Regions from separate parts of the Marinilactibacillus sp. XAAS-LB27 genome, predicted to be linked through region 3. Evidence: predicted binding sites of a transcription regulator. Region 3 holds the regulator's gene; each other region holds the start of a gene.
What was found. The regulator HrcA, encoded in region 3, represses chaperone genes, less so after heat shock. The targets are predictions, from matches to a motif close to TTAGCACTCNNNNNNNNNGAGTGCTAA.

Region 1 (6,041 bases), on a different contig from region 3:
CTGAAGATACCTACCGCACCTTAATGGCCGTTGATGCGGCAGTCATGGTAGTAGATAGTGCTAAAGGTATAGAAGAGCAGACAAAGAAATTATTTAAAGTTTGTAGAATGCGTGGTATTCCAATTTTTACATTTATGAACAAACTGGATAGAGATGGTAGAGAGCCACTTGAACTCGTTGAAGAACTTGAAGAAGTTCTTGAAATCGATGCCTATCCAATGAACTGGCCGATTGGATCTGGGAAAAACTTTTTAGGATTGTATGATCTTTTTCACAATCGAATCGAAATGTTCCGCCCAGAAGAATCGAATCAAGGGAATCGATTTATTCCACTTAATGAAGAGGGGAAAATTGAAGAAGAACATGCTTTAAAAAATGAAAGTTTATATGATCAGGTTCTTGAAGAAGCATTGCTGTTAAAAGAAGCTGGAAATGAATTTTCTGAAAAAGCAATCTTAGACGGGAAATTGACACCTGTATTTTTCGGCTCAGCTTTAACAAACTTTGGAGTACAAACTTTTTTAGAAACGTTCTTGCAATTTGCTCCAGCGCCTGCAGGTCATACAGATGTAGATGGAAACGAAGTTGCACCCACTAAAGAAGAATTTTCAGGGTTTATATTCAAGATACAAGCCAATATGGATCCTAAACACCGTGACCGTATCGCTTTTGTCCGAATTTGTTCAGGCGATTTTGAAAGAGGAATCGATGTAACTTTATCCCGTACAAACAAAAAAATGCGACTTTCTAATTCTACTCAATTTATGGCTGAAAACAGAGAAAGTGTTAAAGGCGCCGTTGCAGGGGATATTATTGGCCTTTATGACACTGGAAATTTCCAAATAGGGGATACGATCTATGAAGGTAAAAAGGAAATTAATTTTGAAAGTCTTCCGCAATTTACCCCTGAGTTATTCGTCAAAGTAGAAGCTAAAAATGTTATGAAACAAAAATCCTTTCATAAAGGAATCAATCAACTGGTTCAAGAAGGTGCGATTCAACTATACAAGTCATTCCATACGGAAACTTATATAATAGGGGCAGTTGGACAATTGCAATTTGAAGTTTTCCAACACCGTATGTTGAATGAATACAATTCTGAAGTCGTTATGACGTCGATTGGGAGTAGAATTGCCAGATGGATTGAACCGGAACAATTAGATGAAAATATGGGATCAAGTAGAAATATGTTGGTTAGAGATCGTTTTGATCGACCGTTGTTCTTATTTGAAAATCAATTTGCTGAAAGATGGTTCAGTGACAAGTATCCTAGAGTTGAATTAACTTCATTACTATAAAATAAAAAACGCACCTCCGTTACAACTGCAACTATGCAGTAACGGAGGTGCGTTTTTTCGTTCATATCTTATTCGTTTGTTTCTTCAGAAAATTCAGAATCATCATCTTTTGTTTCAGTTGTTTCAGATGGAGTTGAAGACTCTTCAGAATGTTGGGTAATGACGATTGAATTTGAATCGTCTACCGTAGCCATAATATTTCCGACTTGAGGATTGTTTAAATAAAACTCAGCAACTTTATCTTCGATTTGCTCTTCAATCACTCTACGGAGTGGGCGCGCACCCATTTTAGGATCATAACCAAGATCCACTAATCTTTCTTTAGCCGCATCATCCACTGTAACGGTAATATTATGTTGTTTAAGTGCTGAATTAATATCTTCTAACATCAGCGTTACGATTTCCAGCAAATGTTCTTTGGATAATGAATGGAACTCAATAATACCATCTAGTCGATTCAAGAATTCTGGTTTAAAGAATTCCCCTAGATTGTTTAAAAGTGAATGTTGACGTCCGCTGATTTGAGCACCGAAGCCTACACTTGATTCAACATTTGTTGTGCCAGCGTTACTTGTCATGATAATAATGGTTTCTTTAAAGTTCACTGTACGACCTTGAGCATCTGTTAAACGACCATCATCCAGAATTTGCAAGAACATGTGAAGGACATCGGGGTGGGCTTTTTCAACTTCATCCACGAGTATTAAGCTATATGGATTTCGACGTATTTTTTCCGTCAACTGTCCAGCTTCTTCATATCCTACATAACCAGGAGGGGAGCCAATCAGTTTAGAAGTGCTGTGTTTTTCCATAAATTCACTCATATCTAAGCGAACGTATGAATCTTTACTTCCGAACAACTCCAGGGCTAGTGTTTTAGCTAATTCCGTTTTCCCAACACCGGTTGGTCCTACAAATAAAAATGATCCAATTGGTCTATTTTTCTGTCTCAATCCGATTCGATTTCTTCGAATAGATTTAGCTACTTTTTCAACAGCATCATCTTGACCAATAACATGTTTACGAAGAGAATCATCGAGATCTCTTAATTGTTCTTGTTCTTTTTCTTTCAGTTCTCCAACTGGAATACCTGTTTTCTGTTCAATAATGTGTACCATATCTTTTTCAGTAATAACAGGTAGATCAGATTCTGGAGTTTGTTGATTCATCATTTCTTTGTGTTTCGTTACTTGATCACGGTAGAATGCAGCTTTTTCGTAATCTTCTTGCTGAAGAGCTGTTTGTTTTTGTTTTTCAGCTTCATCAATTTTCTCTTGAATTTCTTCAGGATCAATTGTACGAATTGTTAAGTTCTTTTTAGATCCAGCTTCATCAAGTAAATCGATTGCTTTGTCTGGCAAGAAGCGATCTTGTATATATCGATGAGACAATTCAACCGCACTTTGGATAGCTTTATCCGTATAATTAACGTGGTGATAATCCTCATATTGTTTTTGAATACCTTTAAGAATAGTGACGGTTTCGTCAAGAGACGGTTCACTCACTCGAACTGGCTGTAACCGACGCTCTAATGCTGGATCTTTCTCTATTTTTCTATACTCATTTAATGTTGTTGCGCCAACCATTTGTAGCTCACCGCGAGCTAATGCTGGTTTCAAAATATTACCTGCATCCATGCTGCTACCTTCAGCTGTTCCAGCGCCCACTAATTCATGAACTTCATCGATAAACAAGATAATAGAATCATCATCTCTTAATTCTTTGATCAATTGTTGCATACGCTCTTCAAATTGGCCACGAATACCGGTGCCTTGAACAAGTGAAGCAACGTCTAGTCGAATGACTTCTTTCTTCAATAATTTCTGTGGGACATCGTCGTTAATGATTTTCAATGCGAGTCCTTCTACAATAGCTGTTTTACCAACACCGGCTTCTCCCGTCAGTACTGGGTTATTCTTAGTTCTACGGTTCAGTATTTCAATAACCCGTTCAATTTCTTTGTCACGACCGATTACAGGATCAATTTTTCCTTCTTTAGCCATTTGGGTTAAATCCACACCGTATTCTCCAAGAAGGCCACCTCTGCGGTTAGGATTTTGAGGAGGTTGCTGTCCATTCCCTCTAAAATTCTGCTGCGTAGGGGGAGTCTGTGGATTTTGTGGACCTGAATTGTTTTGTGACAATGCTTTGAAAAGATCATCGAAGTTTCCGAAACCGAAAGGATCTTGTCCTGCGCCTTGATTCATTCTTCTTTGCTCCTCTTGTTGTTTAATTTCTCTATAACATTTCTGACATAAATCTATTTCTCGTTTTTTTCCATTAACACTCGTCGTTAAATGAATCGTTGCATTGCGTTGCATGCATCTTTGACATATCATTTCTATACACGACCTTTCTATTATTTATCATAATTACAGTATACTAGGATAGAAGCAAAAGGTCAGTTGGAAAGATTCCATAGTATGCAGTGATCAATTTATACAGATTGAAATCTGCGAAATGAACATTGACCAATTTTGACCTATCGCTAATATTTATTATACTCTGACCTATTTTGACTTTCAAGTGATAAATACTTCGAAATAGTAAAAAATAGTTGTAGGGAATTGAGAAAAGTGGTAATCTGTATAGGAAGAAAGGTAAAATTGACTTATTATGCCTAAATATACTGTTTTTTGAGTATAATATATGGTAAGGGTTGTTTTACTATTTTCAAAACTACTAAATTTGTAAAGGGGAAACTTACAATGGAAAAACGCAACTATAACGTAACTGCAGAAACAGGTATTCACGCACGTCCAGCAACTTTATTGGTACAAACTGCAAGCAAATACAACTCAGATATTACTTTGGAGTACAAAGGTAAATCTGTAAACTTGAAATCTATCATGGGTGTTATGTCACTTGGTGTAGGTCAAGGCGCAGAAGTTACAATCTCTGCTGAAGGTGCAGACGAAACTGAAGCAATCGAAGGAATCGAACAAACAATCAAAAACGAGGGAATGGCTGAATAATGGCATCACAAGTATCTGGTATTGCTGCAAGTGATGGTATCGCTCAAGCTAAAGCGTATCTTTTAGTAGAACCTGATTTATCATTTGAGAAAAAGACGATTTCTGATGTTGAATCTGAAGTAACGCGTCTTCAGGCTGCTATCGATACTGCTAAAGAAGAGCTTGCTAATATTCGATCTATTGCTGCTAAGTCACTCGGAGAAGAAGAGGCGCAAGTCTTTGATGCACATACTATGGTGCTTTCTGATCCTGACTTAATTGAACAAACAAACACTGTAATCAATGATGAAAAGGTTAATGCTGAAACTGCTTTTCAAAAGACATCTGACATGTTCATTACAATGTTTGAAGGTATGGAAGATAACCCATATATGCAAGAAAGAGCAGCGGATATCCGCGATGTGCGTAAGCGCGTAATGTCTCACTTGCTTGGCGTAAAACTTCCAACTCCTGCAACTATTGATGAAGAAGTCATTATCATTGCAGAAGATCTGACACCAAGTGATACTGCTCAGTTAAATAAAGAATTTGTAAAGGCTTTTGTGACAAATATCGGTGGACGCACATCTCACTCTGCTATCATGGCTCGTTCGTTAGAAATTCCTGCAATTGTAGGAACAAATAACATTACGGAACTTGTATCAGAAGGTGACTTTTTAGTAGTCGACGGAATGGAAGGCGATGTATTCGTTAACCCTTCTGAAGATACTAAAAAAGCTTACAACGATAAAGCAGAAGAATTTGCTTCTTTAAAACTTGAGTGGGAACGCTTGAAAGACGAAAAAAGTGTAACAAAAGACGGTAAACACGTTGAATTAGCTGCTAATATCGGAACACCTAAAGATTTAACTGGTGTAATTGAAAATGGTGGCGAAGCAATCGGTTTATACCGTACTGAGTTCCTTTATATGGATTCAAAAGAACTACCTACTGAAGACGAGCAATATACTGCATACAAAGCAGTACTAGAAGGCATGGATGGAAAACCTGTTGTTGTTCGTACGATGGATATTGGTGGAGACAAAGAACTTCCATATCTAGAACTTCCTAATGAAATGAATCCATTCTTAGGATACAGAGCGATTCGTGTAAGTTTGGATCAAGATGAGATTTTCCGTACACAACTACGTGCTTTACTTCGTGCGTCAGTTCACGGTACTTTGAGAATCATGTTCCCTATGATTGCGACTCTTCCTGAATTTAGAAGCGCGAAAGCTATTCTAGAAGAAGAAAAAGCAAAATTAGTCGAAAATGGTATCGAAGTTTCTAGTGACATTCAAGTTGGTATCATGATTGAAATTCCAGCTGCAGCTGTTTTAGCTGATCAGTTTGCTAAAGAAGTTGATTTCTTTAGTATTGGAACGAATGATTTGATTCAATATACAATGGCAGCTGACCGTATGAATGAACGCGTTTCTTACTTGTACCAACCATATAACCCTTCAATTTTACGCTTGATCAAGAATGTTATTGATGCAGCGCATAAAGAAGGCAAGTGGGCTGGTATGTGTGGAGAAATGGCTGGAGATCAAATCGCTGTGCCAATTCTTGTTGGACTAGGACTTGACGAGTTTTCAATGAGTGCTACTAGCATTCTTAAAACACGTAGTCTATTAACTGAACTTGATTCAGCTGAGATGAAAGAATTAAGTGAAAAAGCACTTAACGAATGTACTTCAGCAGAAGAAGTTATCAAACTAGTTGAACAATATACTGCAAAATAAACAAAAGCACTTCAGAAGACGTTCAGTCTTTTGAAGGTTCTATG
Region 2 (6,041 bases), on a different contig from region 3:
GGGAAACGAATAAAAGCGTTCCCTCGAAATCAATCAGCGCGTTTTCTAAAACTTCTTTGGAGTCTATATCCAAATGGTTAGTGGGTTCATCTAGTATAAGGAAATTGTTTTTTTCCATAGCTAGTTTTGCTAAAGCAACACGTGCTTTTTCGCCACCACTTAAAGAAGAAATAGATTTTTCAACGTCATCTCCAGAAAACAGAAAGCTTCCTAGTAACGTACGAATAGATTGTTCAGGGATTGTTGGGTGTTCATCCCATAGTTCGTCTAAAACACGCTTCGTTGAATGAAGCAGAGTTTGTTCTTGATCATAATAACCAGTATCCACTTTAGTACCAAGCTGGATAGAACCAGCTAATTCTGGAATCTGACCAACCAGTGTTTTGAGCAAGGTCGTTTTTCCGACTCCATTTGGACCGACTAAAGCGATCGCATCTGTTTTTCGAATATCTAAATTGATGGATTCAGATAAGACATGATCATCATATCCTATAGCAAGCTCTTCCGTTTGAAGAACAACGCTACCTGATTCTCTTTCAGTATAAAAATTAAAGTTAGCCGACTTTTCGTCATCTTGCGGTTTGCCCATTTTATCCATCTTATCCAGCATTTTTCTTCTGGATTGAGCACGTTTGGTCGTAGAAGCTCGAACAAGATTCCGATTGATAAAATCTTCAGTCTTCTCGATTTTCTTCTGTTGCTTTTCGTATTCTTTCCACATTTTTTGAATAAGCTCTGCTTTTAGTTTCAAATAATTAGAATAGTTTCCTGTAAAGTGTTGAACCTTTCCGTTGCTTACTTCGTAGATTTCATTGACAACCTTATCTAGAAAATAGCGGTCATGTGAAACAATCAGTAGAGCGCCTGTATAACTTAAAAGGTATTTTTCAAGCCAAGCTAGCGTATCAATATCTAAATGGTTAGTGGGCTCATCCAAAACTAATAGATCTTTTTTCTCCAGTAGCAATTGGGCAAGCGCTAAGCGTGTTTTTTGACCACCAGATAATTGAGAGATCGGCATTGAAAAGTCTTCTTCGTAAAAACGGAAACCATGAAGTACGGAACGGATTTCACTTTCATAACCGTAGCCATTTTGTTGTTTGAAGGATTCTTGCATGATGTCATAGCGTTTGAGTAGTTCCTGATATTGCCCTTGATCTTCTAGGAGACTAGGATCACTCATTTTGGCTTCTAATTGACGCATTTCTTTTTCGAGTTGAATGACAGACTCAAAGACGGTCAGCATTTCTTCCCATATAGTTCTAGTCGACTCTAAGCCGGTATGTTGATCTAGATAACCGATAGTCAAATCTCTTTTTTTGTTCACGCGTCCAGCATCGGGCTCTTCTTGTCCAGATATAATATGAAGTAAAGTTGATTTTCCTGCACCATTTCTTCCAACTAGTCCGACTCGGGCAGCTTCTTTGATTTCTAGAGTAACGTCATCGAACAAAATCTCTGCACCGAAGTGACGTGCAACTTTCTGAGTTTGTAATAAAATCATTTAAATTCCTCATTTTGAATTATTAGGTCTTTTTATCTCTATAGACTAAGTGCTTTTCCGTATAAGTGTAGCATATCTAAAGAATGATATACAGGTAACAGAATAGGAGGAATTCAAAAAACTTTTTATGTAATCGGTTACTTTGAATAGTCAAAATAATAAGCCAAATTGTCCATTATACAGATGTTTTTTCACAAACTACTTGGAAAGTTTGTTAGTGATTAAAGTTAACGTAGCTACAAACGCTTATTTTATGGTCATATTAACTTTCATTTTCCGATTTACATGCTATAATAACTAGTGAAACATCTCTTACACTTGTGAAATCTGATTCATAAAATTAACTTAAATAGGATTAACCTTTCAATCAGAAAAGGCAATTAAACCATAAAGGAGAAAAAGCATGGTAGAAAAGAAGATTCCTAAAGCAACTGCAAGAAGGTTACCCCTTTATTATCGTTATTTACGCTTTCTCCACGAAGCCGGGAAGAGCCGAGTATCCTCAGCAAAATTGAGTGAAGCCGTAAAAGTAGATAGCGCAACAATCAGAAGAGACTTTTCATACTTTGGAGCGTTAGGTAAAAGAGGGTATGGATACGATGTCGAAGCACTGATGAACTTTTTTAGCAAGACGCTCAATCAAGACCGCCTGACGAATGTCGCTTTAATCGGCGTAGGGAATCTTGGACAAGCGCTATTGAACTATAACTTCAGACGTAGCAATAATACAAGAATTAGTGCTGGCTTTGATGTGAATAAAGAACTGATTGGTACGGTTCATCAAGGCGTACCTGTCTATCATATCGATGAGATGGTAGAACAACTTGATTTACAACAGATAGATGTTGCCATACTGACGGTCCCTTCAGAAATCGCCCAAGAAATGGCGAACAAATTAGTTGAAGGCGGCGTAAAAGGAATTATGAACTTTACTCCAATTCGAGTAAATGTACCGGATAATATCCGAGTACATAATGTCGATTTGACCAATGAGCTTCAAACATTGATTTATTTTATCAACTATTATCAAGAGCTAGATGAGGCTGAAGATGAAGTCGTGATTGATGAAGATACAGGAGAGCTTTTTGTCGAAGAAGATTAAAGAGCTAATCAAAAAACTGCAGGCTATTCGTTCAAACACTTGAACGAGCAGCTTGCAGTTTTTTAAACTTTGTAATTTTTTTTGATTTTATAGTAGACTTGTACTAAACGCGTACCTTGTACAAAGTCTCGGGTAGCTAAAAGAACGAATAGTATGGGGAAAAAATCCCAGCCATCTCTTTGGACAGAATTGATGGTTACATAAATCAAAGCGGCAAACATAGCATATTTCAAAAAGATATAAGTGAGTAATTGTTTAGTTGTCATTAAAAAATCCTTTCATAAAGCATGTTCCTTATACAAAAAATATTTGAAGTATAGCGAATGTATTCATTAAACTATGAGCGATAATAGGTGTCCAGATATTTTTGGTTTTATAGTATAACCAAGAAAAGACCAGTCCCATAACGGAGTAAACCAGCATTCTACCATCAAAGTGAATGAAAGCGAAGGCTAAAGAACTGACTACTGCAGCCCCAATACCACCAATTTTTCCAATACTCAGACCGAATAAAACTTTTCGGAAGACAAACTCTTCCATAATAGGGCCTGCGATAGCGACCGTCAAAAAGAAATAAGGATATCGCTTGATGATTTCAAGAATGCCTTGGGTATTTTGAGAGGTGACGGGTGTTCCTAAGAAACTTACTTCAATAAATGTAGCAACATACTGGGAAACAACTGCGATAGCGAAGCCAACGACTCCCCAAAGAATCACTTCTGATTTTTGAGTGTTGAGGGGTTTTTCGAAGAAAAGATCGAATTGTTTTTTTCTATCCAGGTAAATCATAAGCCCGGCTCCTAAACAGAATAAAAGGATATTCGACCAGATTCCACCAGCAGGCTGTAAAGAAGCGGGTAATACCTGATTAGATAGTACAGTTAACATTTGAATCATAATGTAAATTAGTACGATTTGTAGTCCGGTTCTTTTTTTGTTGTGTGTGTCCATGTGACTCATCCTCGCTCTATCATAACGTTTAGTCAAAGCTGACAATACTAGTAACTTAACATAAAAGCTAAGCGTATTCCAGATGAGATTTTTAATCGATTTTTTAACATCAAAAGGGTTGCAAGAAATCCTCGTTTTGAATATACTAAGTATTGGAGTTAGCACTCGCGCACTTAGAGTGCTAACACGAATCTAATCAACTAAAAAATTATCGGAGGGATAACACCATGTTAAAACCTTTAGGAAATCGTGTTCTTCTAGAAGTCATCAAAGAAGAAGAAAAAACTGTCAGTGGACTTGTTTTACCAGAATCGGCAAAAGAAAAGCCACAAACAGCGAAAGTTGTAGCAGTAGGTAATGGTAAAGTACTGGAAGATGGTAGACGTGCAGAAGTCGACGTTGCTGTTGGAGAAAAAGTTATTTTTGAAAAGTACGCAGGCTCTGAAGTGAAATACGAAGGTAAAGACTACCTAGTGCTTAAAGATACAGACATCATTGCTGTAGTAGAATAGTTTTTTCACAGTTGTAAAGTATTCGTACCGATACGGTCAAATTAATTATATAAACCAAAACTTGAACTTAAAATTTTATCAAGAGGTGAATGGAAACCATGGCTAAAGATATTAAATTTTCTGAAGACGCACGTTCAGCTATGCTACGTGGAGTTGACAAATTAGCAAATACAGTAAAAGTAACATTAGGACCCAAAGGAAGAAACGTTATTTTAGATAAAGCTTTCGGTGCTCCTCAAATCACTAACGATGGTGTAACGATTGCTAAAGAAATCGAACTTGAAGATCAGTTTGAGAATATGGGCGCACAATTAGTAGTTGAAGTTGCAAGCAAAACAAATGATATTGCCGGTGACGGTACAACTACAGCAACAGTACTGGCTCAAGCTATTGTAAACGAAGGAATGAAAAACGTGACAGCTGGAGCAAATCCAGTAGGCATTCGTCGCGGAATCGAAATGGCAACTAGAAAAGCTGTTGAAGCATTACACGAAGCGTCTACTAAAGTTGAAGGTAAAGAGTCAATTGCTCAAATCGCTGCGATTTCTTCTGGAGATGGGGAAATTGGTCAGTTACTAGCAGATGCTATGGAAAAAGTTGGTAGTGACGGTGTCATCACTATTGAAGAGTCTCAAGGTATTGAAACAGAACTTGACGTTGTCGAAGGTATGCAATTCGACCGTGGTTACCTTTCTCAATACATGGTAACAGACAACGAAAAAATGGAAGCAACTCTTGAAAATCCATACGTTTTGATTACAGACAAGAAAATTTCATCAGTTCAGGATATTCTTCCTGTACTTGAAAACATTATGCAACAAAATCGTGCTTTACTAATTATTGCGGATGATATTGAAGGAGAAGCACTACCTACTTTAGTACTAAACAAAATTAGAGGAACGTTGAACGTTGTAGCGGTTAAAGCGCCTGGTTTCGGTGACCGTCGTAAAGGGATGCTTGAGGATATCGCGATCTTAACAAATGGTACAGTAATCACAGATGATCTTGGACTAGATTTCAAAGATATGACGATTGATCAATTGGGTGTTGCTGGTAAAGCAGTTGTTACAAAAGACGATACAACACTTGTTGAAGGAACTGGTGATAAAGGTAATATCGAACAACGTGTTGCAATGCTTCGCGCACAAGCTGAAGAAACCAACTCTGAATTTGACCGTGAGAAATTACAAGAGCGTATTGCAAAACTTGCAGGCGGAGTAGCGGTGATCAAAGTTGGAGCAGCTACTGAAACGGAAATCAAAGAACGTAAATTACGTATTGAAGATGCTTTGAATGCTGCACGTGCAGCAGTTGAAGAAGGCGTGATCGCCGGTGGTGGTACGGCTTATATCAACATCTTAAGTAAACTTCAAGAAATTGAAGCAACTGGCGACGAAGCAACAGGTGTTAAAATCGTGATTCGTGCGCTTGAAGAACCTGTACGCCAAATTGCTTTCAATGCAGGACTTGACGGTAGCGTAATCGTAGAACGCCTGAAACATGTAGAACCTGGTATCGGATTCAATGCAGCTACTGGTGAAATGGTCAACATGGTAGAAGCAGGCATCATTGATCCTACAAAAGTAACGCGTTCAGCATTACAAAATGCAGCTTCTGTTTCTGCATTACTTCTTACAACTGAAGCAGCTGTTGCAGATATTCCTGAACCAGAAGCTCCAGGAGCTGGAATGGATCCAGGCGCAATGGGCGGCATGATGTAATCAATCAAGTAACATAAGATTTGAATAAATATTACAACTAAGTGCTGTTCTGTAGAATGATCTGAAGTACAATTGAATAAGATTTTACTCGGAGGGCATATTTTAAAAATAATAAGCTGGATAAGAGAGACAGATACTTTATCTGTTTTCTTATCCAGCTTTTTTTTGTGGAGGAAAAAATGAATTTATTAACAGACAACGTAAAAAAAGTTTATCAAAAATATCTTGTAGCTGCATTCGGGAGTGCTTTA
Region 3 (6,041 bases):
TCTCGTGAAGAAGTAGATATCAGAACACACCGTGTAATCTACAATGCTATCGATGAGATCGAAGCTGCAATGACAGGTATGCTAGATCCTGAATTTGAAGAACAAGTTACGGGTCAAGCAACAGTTCGTGAAACGTATGCTGTTTCAAAAGTTGGAACGATTGCAGGATGTTTCGTCAGTGATGGCGTTATCAAACGTAGCAGTTCTATCCGTCTAGTTCGTAATGGAATCGTTCAGTTCGAAGGCGAATTGTCTAGTCTGAAACGTTTCAAAGATGACGCGAAAGAAGTTAAAAAAGGCTTCGAGTGTGGTATTACAATTGAAGGATACAACGATATCAAGGTTGACGATGTTGTTGAAGCATTCGAAATGGTTGAAATTGAAAGAAAATCCTAATATGATGGTATCAGCCATCAATGATAATGATGGATTGAACTAGAAAACATATATAAGGATAGGTGAGCAAACATGCCAAATTATCGAGTTGGGCGAGTCTCCCAAGAAATTCAAAAAGAAATTAACGATATTATGCAAAAGCGCGTAAGAGAACCTCGTGTTCAAGGAATTACGATAACAGATGTTGAAGTTACCGGAGACCTACAACAAGCTAAAGTCTATTATAGTACGTTGAAAGATGATGAAAAGACTGTTACTGATACTCAAGAAGGCTTAGAAAAAGCTAAAGGTTTAATCAGAAAAGAACTTGGAAGTCGTCTGTCTATTCACAAAACACCAGAGTTATTCTTTGCTCGTGATGAATCCGTAGCTTACGGAAGTCACATTGATGAATTATTGAATCAATTAAAAAAAGAAGATTGATCCAACGTTCATTTGAATAATAAATCACAATCGAATCATAATTGATTGAAGTGGAAAGAGAGTCAATTGTCTTAACTGGCAGTGATTCTCTTTTTCCACGTTCAATCACTTTACATAGAGATATGCTATAATAGAAACATTGAGTATTGGAGGAATGAACATGGAGGGGATCATACCTTTATGGAAAGAAAAGGGCATGACAAGTCATGATTGCGTATATAAACTGAGAAAAATATTAAAGACTAAAAAGGTCGGCCACTCTGGCACACTGGATCCGGATGTAGAAGGTGTATTGCCTATTGCTATTGGTAAAGCGACAAAAGTACTAGAGTATATGGTGAATACGGGTAAAACATATGAAGGTGAAGTAACATTAGGTTACTCTACAACTACAGAAGACCGTTCAGGAGAAATCGTTGATAGAAAAGCGGTAGATCTTCAATTGTCACAGGGAGCTATCGATAAAGCCATTACATCTCTAACAGGAGAAATCACACAAACCCCACCGATGTATTCAGCAGTGAAAGTGAACGGAAAAAGATTGTATGAATATGCTCGAGCTGGAGAAGTAATTGAGAGACCTTCGAGACAAGTGACTATTCACAGTTACGAAAGAACGTCAGATGTCATCATAGATGAAGAGCAAGAGACTCTCTCGTTCAGATTTAAAGTTTCTTGTAGTAAAGGGACATATATTCGTACGTTAGCCGTTGATACAGGTGCCTTGTTGGGCTATCCAGCACATATGTCGGATCTGACACGAACAGAGAGCGGAGGCTATCGGTCTGCTCAGGCGGTCACTTTGAGACAGGTGCAGGAAGCAGTAGATGAAAATCATCTTTCAGCTATATTGAATCCTCTAGAATCTGCATTAACGTCTTTCCCTTCTTACGAATTGTCTGAAGAAGAATGGAGTAAAGTGAAAAACGGAACAGTTTTCATGAAATCAGAATTACCAATTTTTTCAGAGTTTCCAATTGTTTTTTATAAAGACAGCAAAGCTGTTGCGATTTATTCAGAACATCCAACAAAATTAGATAGGATCAAACCAATCAAAGTATTGAGAACAGAAGTGTAGGTGAACGTATGAAAATTATCAAGATCCATCATCCTTATGATCCATCAGCTATTTTTCCAGACGATATTGTATTAATACTAGGGTTTTTCGATGGTATTCATAAAGGACATAAAGCCGTTATTGAAACAGGTGTAAAATTAGCAAAAGAAAAAGGCATAAAAGCAGCTATGATGACGTTTAACCGCCATCCTGCATTTGTATATAGAAAATTTGATCCAGAGTATCATTATTATTTGACACCTATAAAGAGAAAAGAAGAACTACTTGAGCAGACAGGTATTGATATTTTATATGAAGTAGATTTCACTTCAAGCTTTGGTACTTTAGCGCCACAAGAATTTGTGGATCAGTATATCGTGGGGTGGAATGCTAAGGCAGTCGTAGCAGGCTTTGACTACACTTATGGTAAAGCAGACATTGCTAATATGGACAATCTAGATCAATTTGCTAAAGGTCGATTTGAAATTCATCAAGTGCAAAAACAATTGGCGTCTGAACAGAAAATCAGTTCTACTCGTATTAGAAAGTGTATTGTTGAAGGTAACATGGACGAAGCAAATGATCTTTTAGGCTATATTTATGAAACCTCAGGCTTCGTAATCCATGGAGATGCTAGAGGGCGTACAATTGGCTATCCAACAGCGAATGTCTTATCAGATCCAGACGTCTTTATGCCCAGAATTGGAGTGTATGCAGTTAAGATGTTTGTGGATGACGTATGGCATGATGGAATGGCTTCGATTGGTTACAACCCGACATTCGGCTATAGGAAAGATATCTCTGTTGAAGTAAACATTTTCGATTACAAAAAAGAAATATATGGTGAAAATGTTCGAATCAAATGGGTTAAGTACTTGAGAGATGAAGTGAAATATGAATCCAAAGAAGGATTGATTGATCAACTCATTCTTGATGAAAAAGAATCTAGAGCTATTTTATCAAAGGTCAAAATAAATCAAATTTAATAGTTGACAAGTTAAGGATCATTTGTTAAATTATAGTTGTGTTAGCACTCGGTTATGTCGAGTGCTAATTTAATGAAAGTGTTAAGGTGGAAGACTTTAGGTCTCTACTATTAAATGATTGAAATTATAGATGTCTCTAGCGTGCTTAGGGAGATGATGCACATGTTGACAAAGAGACAGTTGGCTATTCTGGAGACAATCATCAGGATATACACAACAACAAGTATGCCTGTTGGTTCAAAAAGATTAGTCGACGAAACAAATATCGATGCGAGTTCTGCAACGATTCGGAATGAAATGAGTTATCTTGAGAAAATGGGCTTTATCGAAAAGACGCATTCGTCTTCGGGTAGGGTACCTTCTTTGAAAGGTTATCGATTTTATGTCGATCATCTCATTCGTCCAAAAAAGGTCGAACAAGATCAGATTGTTATGATCAATAATACATTTGATAGTCATGTACGTCAGATGGATGATTTGTTTCATCAGTCCGCTCAATTATTGTCGCAGCTAACAAGTTACACAGCTTTCGTTCTTGGACCTCAAGGAAAGACAAGTAAATTAACTGGTTTCAGACTTGTATTACTGAATCATCAACAAGTTATGGCCATCATTCAAACGGATACGGGTGCAATAGAAAACACAGTTTTCCAGATACCTGAATACGTCAATGAGTCAGATATCGAAAAAGTGACGAACATTTTTAACCAGCATTTAGTGGGAAGGTCGCTATATGAGGTTTATCAGAAACTTCAAAACGATATACCACTGCTGGTCAACAAGTACGCTGCCACTGCTTCAGATATGTTGATGACCATTCAAACTGTCTTTGGTGAGTCACAAGAAGAACGGCTGCATGTTTCAGGGAAAATGAATCTACTTGATTTCACTGAAAACATGGATAGGAAAAAGTTGAAGTCTTTGTATGAATTGCTAGATAACGATCTGGATCTGAACACGATTTTAAGTCGCGTAACAGAAGATTTTGAAGTGAAGATCGGTAGTGAACTCAATCACGAATTGTTTGATGAATTCAGCTTAGTCACGGCTACTTACAAAGTGGACGGTCATGGGGATGGAATAATAGCTGTTCTCGGGCCGACAAGTATGCCTTACGACCAAACTTTTGGTGTATTAGAAGCATTCAGAAAGCAATTATCAGCTAATTTACTCAGATTTTATCTAGAATAATGTTTAAAGTGAGGGACTATATATGGAAGATAATAACGAAGAAATTTTAGATCAAGAAGTTGAAGCGACAGAAGATGAAACAGAACAAGTTGAACTTGATCCAGTTCAAGAAGAACTTGAAAAAACAAAACAAGAATTAGAAGAAGTTCAAGACCGTTATATCCGACTTCAAGCAGAACTAGCAAACATTCAAAAGAGAAACCAAAGAGAAAGAGAACAAGCTACTCGCTACCGTTCTCAGGATCTGGCAAAGCAATTGTTACCAGCGTTAGATAATTTGGAACGTGCATTAACCATTGAAGTTGAAGATGAAGCTGGAAAGAACTTGAAAAAAGGAATTGAAATGGTTGTAGAAAGTATGAACCATGCGCTAAAATCAGAAGGTATTGAAGTGATTGAAGCTGAAGGTCAGCCATTTGATCCAAACTTCCATGAAGCATACACTCAAGTGCCTGCTCAAGAAGGTCAAGACAGCAATGTTGTTGCACAAGTTTTTGAAAAAGGATATAAATTAAATGACCGTGTTTTACGTGCGGCGAAAGTAACCGTAACACTTTAATTGTTAAAGCTATAGAAAAACAAAAATATTAAGAAGCAAAGGTGAGATTATAATGGGTAAAATTATTGGTATTGATTTAGGAACAACAAACTCTGCTGTAGCAGTTCTTGAAGGTGGAGAATCTAAGATCATTCCTAACAAAGAAGGAAACCGTACGACTCCTTCAGTTGTTTCTTTCAAAGATGGCGAAATTCAAGTAGGGGAAGTTGCTAAAAGACAAGCAATCACTAACCCGAACACTGTGATTTCAATTAAACGTCATATGGGTGAAAACTATACAGTTGAAGCTGAAGGAAAAGAATATTCTCCTCAACAAGTTTCTGCTTTTATTCTTCAACACTTAAAAGCTTACGCTGAAGATTATCTTGGTGAAGAAGTAACAAATGCAGTTATTACTGTACCAGCTTACTTTAATGACTCACAACGTCAAGCAACTAAAGATGCAGGTAAAATCGCTGGATTAGAAGTTGATCGTATCGTTAACGAGCCGACTGCTGCTTCACTAGCTTATGGTTTAGACAAAGTAGATACAGATGAAAAAATTCTTGTATTTGACTTAGGCGGCGGAACATTCGATGTTTCTATCCTTGAATTAGGAGACGGTGTCTTTGAAGTATTGTCTACTTCTGGAGATAATTTACTAGGTGGGGATGACTTTGACGAAAAAATTATCGATTACCTTGTTGCTGAATTCAAAAAAGAAAACGGCGTAGATTTAGCTAAAGATAAAATGGCTTTACAACGTTTGAAAGATGCTGCTGAAAAAGCTAAAAAAGACTTATCAGGTGTTTCTTCAACTCAAATCAGCTTGCCATTCATCAGCGCAGGAGATGCTGGTCCATTACACTTGGAAATCACATTAACGCGTGCTAAATTCGATGAAATCACAGATGACCTAGTTGAAAGAACAAAACATCCAGTTCGTCAAGCACTTAAAGATGCTGGACTTTCAAAATCGGATATCGATCAAGTTATCTTGGTTGGTGGATCAACTCGTATTCCAGCTGTTGTAGATGCAGTTAAAAAAGAAACAGACAAAGAACCTAACCGCTCTGTTAACCCTGATGAAGTTGTAGCAATGGGAGCAGCTATCCAAGGTGGAGTTATCTCGGGTGACGTTAAAGATATCGTCTTATTAGATGTTACACCATTATCTCTAGGTATTGAAACAATGGGTGGCGTATTTACTAAACTGATTGATCGCAACACTACGATCCCAACAAGTAAAGCTCAAACCTTCTCAACAGCAGCGGATAACCAGCCAGCAGTTGATGTACACGTATTACAAGGTGAGCGCCCAATGGCTAAAGACAACAAAACTTTAGGTCGTTTCCAATTAACAGATATTCCTGCAGCACCTCGTGGTGTACCTCAAATCGAAGTTAAATTCGATATTGATAAAAATGGTATTGTAAATGTATCTGCAAAA

Region 1: a site for HrcA is predicted at 3,805-3,831, ahead of VXN63_RS11065 (ATP-dependent Clp protease ATP-binding subunit). Genes of this name have one in related genera too.
Region 2: a site for HrcA is predicted at 3,716-3,742, ahead of groES (co-chaperone GroES). Genes of this name have one in related genera too.

Annotation. Positions count from the first base shown of each region.
Region 1 covers NZ_JAYXKP010000009.1:73,253-79,293, forward strand. Annotated here, with positions in the region: gene VXN63_RS11060 (peptide chain release factor 3) at 1-1,298, shown strand, start outside; gene VXN63_RS11065 (ATP-dependent Clp protease ATP-binding subunit) at 1,367-3,637, opposite strand; gene VXN63_RS11070 (phosphocarrier protein HPr) at 4,007-4,273, shown strand; gene ptsP (phosphoenolpyruvate--protein phosphotransferase) at 4,273-5,997, shown strand.
Region 2 covers NZ_JAYXKP010000006.1:147,145-153,185, reverse strand. Annotated here, with positions in the region: gene VXN63_RS09050 (ABC-F family ATP-binding cassette domain-containing protein) at 1-1,504, opposite strand, end outside; gene VXN63_RS09045 (redox-sensing transcriptional repressor Rex) at 1,908-2,606, shown strand; gene VXN63_RS09040 (DUF4305 domain-containing protein) at 2,669-2,872, opposite strand; gene VXN63_RS09035 (CPBP family intramembrane glutamic endopeptidase) at 2,901-3,557, opposite strand; gene groES (co-chaperone GroES) at 3,785-4,069, shown strand; gene groL (chaperonin GroEL) at 4,168-5,790, shown strand; gene VXN63_RS09020 (MATE family efflux transporter) at 5,970-6,041, shown strand, end outside.
Region 3 covers NZ_JAYXKP010000001.1:518,061-524,101, reverse strand. Annotated here, with positions in the region: gene infB (translation initiation factor IF-2) at 1-396, shown strand, start outside; gene rbfA (30S ribosome-binding factor RbfA) at 469-819, shown strand; gene truB (tRNA pseudouridine(55) synthase TruB) at 980-1,897, shown strand; gene ribF (riboflavin biosynthesis protein RibF) at 1,906-2,862, shown strand; gene hrcA (heat-inducible transcriptional repressor HrcA) at 3,025-4,053, shown strand; gene grpE (nucleotide exchange factor GrpE) at 4,076-4,612, shown strand; gene dnaK (molecular chaperone DnaK) at 4,665-6,041, shown strand, end outside.